DNA from 2 places in the Peribacillus frigoritolerans genome. Region 2 is predicted to be linked to the other one. Evidence: riboswitches for the same ligand, from Rfam matches in the RefSeq annotation. Region 2 holds a riboswitch; the other holds the start of a gene.
The links. Region 2 has a riboswitch for S-adenosylmethionine ahead of mmuP (S-methylmethionine permease). Riboswitches for the same ligand answer to the same signal wherever they lie in the genome.

Region 1 (4,200 bases), 1.9 Mb from region 2:
AAAGCGATGAAGAAAGCGGAATTAGATTTAAAACGGCCATCCGACTGGCTTTCCTTGAAAGAGATTTTCATGAATGGCAGGAAATATTCGCTGATTTCGAGGCCTGTGCAGAACCAGTGCTGACCTTCACCGAAGCGGCCGAACACCCCCAATTGAAGGAAAGGGGAATGATCGTCGAGGTACCTGACGGAAAAGGAAATGTCCAGAAGCAAATCGCCTGCCCATTCAAAACATCGGTTTTCACCCCTGAATATAAACATACAGGCTTGAGGCCAGGACAAAACAACGCAGAAATTCTTCGCACCCCCAATCGCTAAATAAAGATGTAAAGGCTATCACTATTCTAAATTTATTTGGAAGGAGATAGCTTTTTTTGAAGGCCAGAAAAAGCAGGAGGAAGGACGGATAAAGCTGAGATAGGTCGAAATAATCGGAGGAAGGACGAAATAAGCAGGAGATAGGTCGAATTAATCGGTGGAAGGTCGAATTAAGCTGGAGATAGGTCGAAATAATCGGAGGAAGGTCGAATTAAGCAGGAGATAGTCTAAAAAACCCTGATGTCAGACCAAATTAAGTTGGAAACAGCCCGGATTAAGCAGAAGAGAACAAATTATCCTCTTAGCACTTGTGGAAAGCAACATATGACCACTGTGAAAATTTACTAGTTATAACTAGTGTGGGCAGGGTATCAGAGTAGCATCCTGTTAAGAAAATTGCTCTAGTAAGGAGGGTTGCTTAAACATGTTTGGTCTCTCTGATATCATTAAATTTCTATTTTCCTTTTTTTTGATCATGCCGATCGTTACGCTGATACATTTGAGCGGGCATATTTTCTTTGTTACGATCTTTGGGGGATCAGAAAAGAAAATCTTGATCGGTTGTGGCAATAAAATTTTCGCCTTTCGGAACATAGAAGTAAGGAAATATTATTTTTGGAATGGGACTTGCGAGTTCAAGGGATTGAAACATGATAATCGATTGACGAATACGCTGATTTATTTAGGGGGGGCTATCTTTAATTTAGTCAGCATGCTGATCATATATAGCTTAGTGTATCAGAATATCCTGGACAGCTCGGTAATCTGGTATCAATTTATCTATTTTTCTTTTTATGTTTTGTTTTTCTCCTTGTTTCCGATGTATTTCTCGGACGGGTCGCCTAGTGATGGGAAGGCTGCGGAATTGGCCTTGAGGAACAAGCTGGAAGATAGGGTGACGGATGATATATTTGTGAAGAAAATGGATGATGATGATAGTTGCAAGTAAAAAGGGGACGTGCTGGTGAGCGTTCTTTTTTTGTTGCTTTCGGCTTTGAATGTCTTTTACGTTTTTTATATAGTATAAACCTAATCGGCACACTTATCTAATGCCGATTAGGTTGTTGAATCTTGTAAATCAGAATTAAAGTTTTCGGAAAAAAATCACTCCCATACTTCTTTTGCTATATCAACGACGAATTTCAGCTTTTCCCATTGCTGTTCTTCCGTTAGCTTGTTGCCGTGATGGGTGGAGGCGAAGCCGCATTGCGGGCTTAAGCATAATTGTTCGAGAGGAACGAAGTCTGACGCTTCCTTGATGCGAGCCTTAACTGCTTCCTTTTCTTCGATTTCTCCATTTTTTGAAGTGACGACACCCAATACGACCCGTGCCCCGCCATTTGGAATGTATTCCAATGGTTTGAAATCCCCTGAGCGTTGATCATCATATTCCAAGAAGAATCCATCCACTTTTTCTTTTGCCAATAAAGTTGGGGCGATATGGGCATAGCTTCCTTCAAACGCCCATGTCGACTGGTAGTTTCCACGACATAGATGGGTAGTGACGACAAGGTCTTCTGGTTTTCCTTCCAATGCGCCATTAATGACACGAAGTGCAAGATCAATTAACTGTTCCCTCGTATATTTTCCATCTTTGAACTGGAAATCTGGAGCTGAAAGCCTGGCAATATATACATCATCCAATTGAAGATAACGCACACCTGCTTCATAAAAGGCTTTCAAAGCATGCTGATACGCCTTGATGATATCATTTGCATAATCTTCAATATCAGGGTAGATGTCTTCATTATGAATGCCTGCAGCAAATAATTGATTCGGACTGGGAATGGTTTGTTTGGCAACGGCACGTCCGTTCACGATTTTGTCCAATTCAATGAAATCACGAATGAAGGGATGTTCAGGGTTGAATGAAACCTTCGCGATATTGCGAACATTATATCTCTCTGTTTCCACACCATCGAATGTGAGGCCTTTTTCAGTTACATAACCCTCGATGCCATTTAAATGTTCGAGGAAGTCAAAGTGCCACCATGTTCGTCTGAACTCACCGTCCGTAACGGCCTCTAAACCAACTTCAATTTGTTTATCGACAATCCGTTTGATTTCTTCGGTTTCAATTTCACGAAGCCGCTCTGCTGAAAGGGTACCCTCCCTAAATTGCTTTCTGGCAATATGTAAACGTTCCGGTCTTAATAAACTTCCGACGTGATCGGCCCTGAATGGCGCTTTCGTTAATGTGATTGACATGTTGCATTCCTTCTTTCCTTTTAAAAATAAAAAACCTCTTCTTAAAGATAAGAAGAGGTGTTGGCAACAAAGCTATATACTCTTCTTATCTTCAAGTTTTTACACTTCTGGAATTAGCACAGTACATGAATAGTCTGTTGCTGAGGCATCAAAGGGCCAGTCCCTCCACCTCTCTGGATAAGAGTTGTCTATTAAATTAATTATGACTATACAGGTAGTTTTTATAAAGGTCAAGAGTTGGAGGTTGAATATTTAGAATATACCGTTTATTAATTCACGCTTAAATGTTAACGGCATCAGGTAATCCGGCATATGCTTTGAGTGGGGAGGGAATGCAAGGATGAGTCCATTCAAAAGCGGCATACCGATAACGGTAACTGAAGCCATGATAGAGAGAATCATAAAAATGAAATCATATGGTCAGGATATTAAAGTCAAGATTACGCCTAAGCATATTGTGCTTTCCGGAACGATGGAAGTGAAAAAAATGATGTTTAAGAGAGACGTAGCTTTCCGGATTACATTGAAACCGGTTCATGTGGAAAAAAGAACAATTTCATTTGAATTAGTGGAAATGGAACCCATTGACAGGAATTTCATCAACCAAAGGATATTTAACAGACCGCCATTTTTTGAATATGAAAAAAGAGCGATCAAAATGAATGTTAATGCTTGGAGCATCGTGCGAAAAATTCCCATTGGCACAATTAAATTGTATGAACTCGTCGAAGGAGCATTGAAAATGAAACTTTCTTTATGATTTAAGGGGATATTTTACATATATCCTTAGCCGCAATCTATAAAGGGTGTGCCAGGTATGATAGTGTTAAGATGACATGGTTCATGAAAAAAATGTGTTTGATAAATCAAGCTCTTTAAAATATACTAAATGACTTGAAGTTTTGAGTTTTTCTGGGAATGAGGAGGATAATGATGGATCAGAAGATTTTGCCTGCTTCAGCAAGCATGAAGGATTTTGAAAGATTTCTAGAAAGTTCCTATGAAATAGGTGTGTTTCTTGATTTGCATATCTCACAATTGAAAAATGTAAGTATGATGGCAAAGCAGCATAATAAGAAAATGATTTATCATGTCGATTTGATCCATGGCATAAGAAGTGATGAGTACGCGACAGAATTCATTTGTCAGGAATATAACCCCTATGGGCTGATTTCGACTAAATCAAGCGTTATATTGAAGGCGAAGCAAAAGGGGGTCATTGCCATCCAGCGAATCTTTTTAATAGACTCACATGCGCTTGAGAAAAGCTATAAGCTGGTGCAGAAAACCAAGCCGGATTATATCGAAGTATTGCCGGGCGCTATGCCATGGATGATAAAAGAAGTGAAGGAACGATTGCAGACACCGATATTTGCAGGTGGCCTCATACGTACTTCGGATGAAGTCCTGAATGCCCTTGATGCCGGCGCCTCGTCAATCACCACTTCAAAAACTGAATTATGGGATATCGTCTAATAGGGAAAATTGAAAAAAATTACAGAAAAATAGATTAATTTTTCACAAATTATTGACAGCGTTTTCATAACCTAGTATATTTTACAGTACAAGTTAATATATGTGACGGAGACTAGGAGATTCACAACAGATCTATTCATAATTTTTTTATGAAGATAGTTCTGCTGTGGATCTCCTTTTATTTGTTGGCAAGGTTTAA
Region 2 (4,200 bases):
AGCTCCAAAGCCTCTTTTTCTTGTATTCCGCGGAGGGCGAAACCTTCAACAGTGGCTTGGTAGCTAGCCGTAATCGCACAGTCCGCTCCAGCACGAAAGTAGTCAGAATGCACTTGATAAATCACTTCTGGATTTTCAAGTAATACACGTGCAGACCAGAGCGGGTCGTCCAAATCACATCCATGCCTCTCAAGCTCTGTAGCTAAAGCTCCGTCCAAAATCATGACTGAATGATCTCGTAAAATAGCGTCAATTGGGTTAGTTTTATTGTTCATGATCTACTCCTCTTTTCTTTATATGTTTTTGTCACATAATAACTTCCATAGCAAAACAAAATAAATGGAATGCCACAATATAGTGCAATTCGTTGTGTAGGATCAAATGCAATTCCTATGCAAGAAGCCAGGCATAGCATAAAAGAAACGATTGGTACGAGTGGATATAATGGCGTTCGATAAGCCAAGTCATTTACTGAATTTCCTTCTTTTATATATCGTCTGCGAAATAGAAACTGTGACACGCTAATACTCATCCAAACTACAACCACGGCTAGTCCAGAAATGGATACAAGCACTATGTAAACAGTATCCGGTGCAATAATACTCGAGAACAGGGCTAAGCAGCCGCCCAACATACTGAAAAGGACTGCAAAAATCGGAACTCCCCGTTTTGTCAATTTTGCAAATATTGGTGATATAGTTTCCTTATCTGCAAGTGACCAAAGCATTCTGGATGATGCATACAGTCCTGAGTTTGCAGCAGATAAAATGGCAGTTAATATAACAAAGTTCATAATATCCGCTGCATATGGCACACCAATCCGTTCAAGAACTGCCACAAAGGGGCTTTCTAATACGCTTGCATCCGAAATAGGCAATAATGCGGACAATACAACGATGGTTCCTACAAAAAAGATAATCAATCTCCATAATGTCATACGGATTGCCTTTGGTATCGTTTTTTCTGGATTCACAGTTTCTCCAGCTGCAATTCCGATTAATTCAGTTCCAGAGAATGCGAAATTCACCGCAAGCATCGTCATTAGAATGGCAAAAGCACCATTCGGAAATAAACCTTCACTTGTAAAATTGGAGAATAACGGAGCGGATTGTGAATGAATTATTGGAATAAAACCTAGCATTGCCGCTGCTCCCAAAATAATAAAAATTACAATGGCAAATACCTTAATAGACGCAAACCAGAATTCGGATTCAGCGAAAAATTTAACGGTCCACGCGTTTAATGCCAAGACCAATATGGCAAATAGTGCACTCCATATCCAGACATTGATTGATGGAAACCATCTCTGCATCAACAATCCTGCAGCCGTGAATTCCGATCCTAGTGCAACAGTCCAAGTTAGCCAATACAACCAGGCTACTGTATACCCTGTCCCAGGACCTATGTATTTAGCTGAGTAGCTATGAAACGCACCTGTCTCGGGCATATGTACTGCCAGTTCACCCAGACATAGCATGACTAGATAAACCACTAATGCCCCAATCAGATACGAAAGGATGGTGCCGAATGGGCCAGCCTGTTGAATCGTATAACCCGAACTTAAGAATAAACCTGTTCCAATCACCCCGCCAAGCGATAGCATTATTATATGCCGTGCCTGCATTTTCCTTTGAAAATCATGATTCCTTTTGTTCTCCATTCTTACTCTCCTTTATCTTGCACCCAGAAAAAACGAAAACGCACTCTAAAAAAGAGTGCGTTACTGACAAATAAACACGTACGGTCTTATCTATCAAGGTTTCACCCCCTGGAATTAGCACAGTGTCATTGCAGACCTGTTGCTGAGGTTTCATAGGGCCAGTCCCTCCACCTCTCTGGATAAGAAGTTATTTTTTTATAACTTTATCAATCTATGCAAAAATTGTCAAGTTTTGTTTCGGTCTGTAAAGACTTCCTTTAAAATCCATACGATCATCGCACCTTTGGCATAGATATGAACTTGTTTTTGGAACAGTCGCTTACAGTATTAGAATTGCAGATAATGCTAACCGGGAATAATTTTAAAAAAATGACGACACCTTAAAAGATGACGCCATTTTTTCTTTCTTATTCCTTAAGGTCGTTGTATTTCAAATAATTCCCCTAGTTTTGTATAAGTATGACCCGCTAATCTTGCTACAGGTTTTAGCCCATTCTGGTCAATCCGGCCATTATGGTAAATCTCCTGCTCTATATGATAGCAGACTATTTTCCCTATCAATAAATCACAACCAGGTTTATTCTTGGAACCTGCCAATGGTATCGCATGCTCCAATGTGCATTCAAAGCGTACCTTCGCTTCTTGCAATCCTGGTACCGACACCTTCTCACTAACAGCCTGAGTGAAATTGGTAAGACCCAATTCACTTTCGTCAGACGGGAGTTCCTTGGCCGTTCGATTTGCATCAGCAACATTATCTTCATCAGTGATATGAACAACGAATTCACCTGTTTGAATTGCATTTCGGGCAGTGTCCTTCGAAGCTCCTTCTTTCCGTTGAACAGAAATGGAAATCATAGGAGGATTGGAACTGACTATGTTAAAAAAACTGAACGGAGCTATATTGATTGTACCGGTTTCGGATTGTGTCGTAACCAGGGCTATTGGTCTCGGTATGATGCTTCCAGTCAAAAACTTATAATTCTCCCGTTCAGTAAGACTTTCAGGATTAACTGAAATCATCTTCATCCCTCCCATTCTTATAAAAAGTTCTTTTGAAACCATGAACTTGCTGCATCAACCTCTGAACGTGTTAACTGATGACCGTAATTTTCCCAGTGAACATCCACCGCAGCACCAGCTTGCAGTAAAATTTGATTAAGTTCATCAGTTTCTGCTGCCGGGCAAATCGGATCGTTTTTACCTGCAGCAATGAATACAGGTATATCCGAAAGGGACGGCAAAGCAATCCCGCGTCTAGGCACCATTGGATGATGAAGAATCGCTCCTTTTAATGCCCCTTCAAAATGGAACATCAAACTTGCTGCTATGTTTGCACCATTAGAATAACCTAATGCCACCACTCTGTCACGATCGAAGTCATATTGTCCGGACGCTGATTCCAAGAAGTCATAAAGCTCCTTCGTACGGAAAATCAAATCTTCTTCATCAAAAACTCCTTCAGCCAGCCGGCGGAAATAACGGGGCATTCCGTTTTCAAGTACATTTCCCCGTACGCTGAGTACGGATGATCCCGGTGAAACCATTTCCGATAATGGCAAGAGATCCGTTTCCGTTCCTCCAGTGCCATGTAAAAGCAAAAGCAACGGTGCATCTGGATTACTTCCTTTTTGAAAAATATGCTTCATCATTTATCCTCCTCTAGTACTCTCGGCACTGCCGGCAGTAACGTTTTCTCCATGATCTCCCTTTTTTCTTCAAGCCAGGGCGGCAGCATTAATTTACTACCCATCGTTTCCTTCGTTTCATCATGAGCAAAGCCAGGTGGATCTGTGGCAATTTCAAAGAGTATGCCTCCATCTTCCCTGAAATAAATGGCATCGAAGTATTGGCGGTCTGTAAAGGGTGTCACGCCATAGCCATGGTTTGCGATATGCTCCCTCCATTCTTTATGATCTTCATTATCGCTTGCACGCCATGCAAGATGATGGACAGTTCCCACTCCGATTTTCCCATTTGGCAAAACAGTTTTTTTAACATCTACCAAATTTCCGATGTCCGATGTGGATTTGAAGCGGATGAAATCACCCTCTTCCCCCATCTTTTGCAAACCCATCACTTCCTCTAATAGTTCCATCGTTTTGATCGGTTTCGACGTCAATAATACCGCACCGCCGAATCCCTTGATCGCCTTGTCAGCTGGTACACCGCCGAATGACCACTCGCTATTTTTACCTTCTTTACGCTCAACCAGTTCAAGTTGCAATCCATGTGGATCCTGAAATCCCAGATAATCCTCGCCGAAGCGTGAGATCTTTTCAAAGTCAATATTAAATTTACCCAAGCGCGTTTCCCAGAAGCCCATTGAACCTTCCGGAACGGCATATGTTGTAATCCCCACTTGTCCGGAGCCAATTGTCCCTCGGTATGCCCCAGGCCAAGGAAAGAAAGTGATGATAGTGCCCGGTGAACCTGATTCATCTCCGAAATATAAATGATAGGTGCCTGGATCATCAAAATTAACGGTTTTCTTCACCATACGCATTCCCAGCACTCCAGCATAAAAATCCACATTCTCT

Region 1: another riboswitch for S-adenosylmethionine. It lies ahead of ABOA58_RS24670 (5-methyltetrahydropteroyltriglutamate--homocysteine S-methyltransferase); the one in region 2 lies ahead of mmuP (S-methylmethionine permease).

The regions. Positions count from the first base shown of each region.
Region 1 covers NZ_CP158190.1:4,980,755-4,984,954, reverse strand. Annotated here, with positions in the region: gene ABOA58_RS24680 (CaiB/BaiF CoA transferase family protein) at 1-317, shown strand, start outside; gene ABOA58_RS24675 (hypothetical protein) at 742-1,266, shown strand; gene ABOA58_RS24670 (5-methyltetrahydropteroyltriglutamate--homocysteine S-methyltransferase) at 1,422-2,525, opposite strand; SAM riboswitch class I at 2,608-2,709, opposite strand; gene ABOA58_RS24665 (hypothetical protein) at 2,866-3,285, shown strand; gene ABOA58_RS24660 (glycerol-3-phosphate responsive antiterminator) at 3,459-4,001, shown strand.
Region 2 covers NZ_CP158190.1:3,049,196-3,053,395, forward strand. Annotated here, with positions in the region: gene mmuM (homocysteine S-methyltransferase) at 1-275, opposite strand, end outside; gene mmuP (S-methylmethionine permease) at 272-1,660, opposite strand; SAM riboswitch class I at 1,744-1,846, opposite strand; gene ABOA58_RS14925 (flavin reductase family protein) at 2,075-2,683, opposite strand; gene ABOA58_RS14930 (alpha/beta hydrolase) at 2,701-3,309, opposite strand; gene ABOA58_RS14935 (ring-cleaving dioxygenase) at 3,309-4,200, opposite strand, start outside.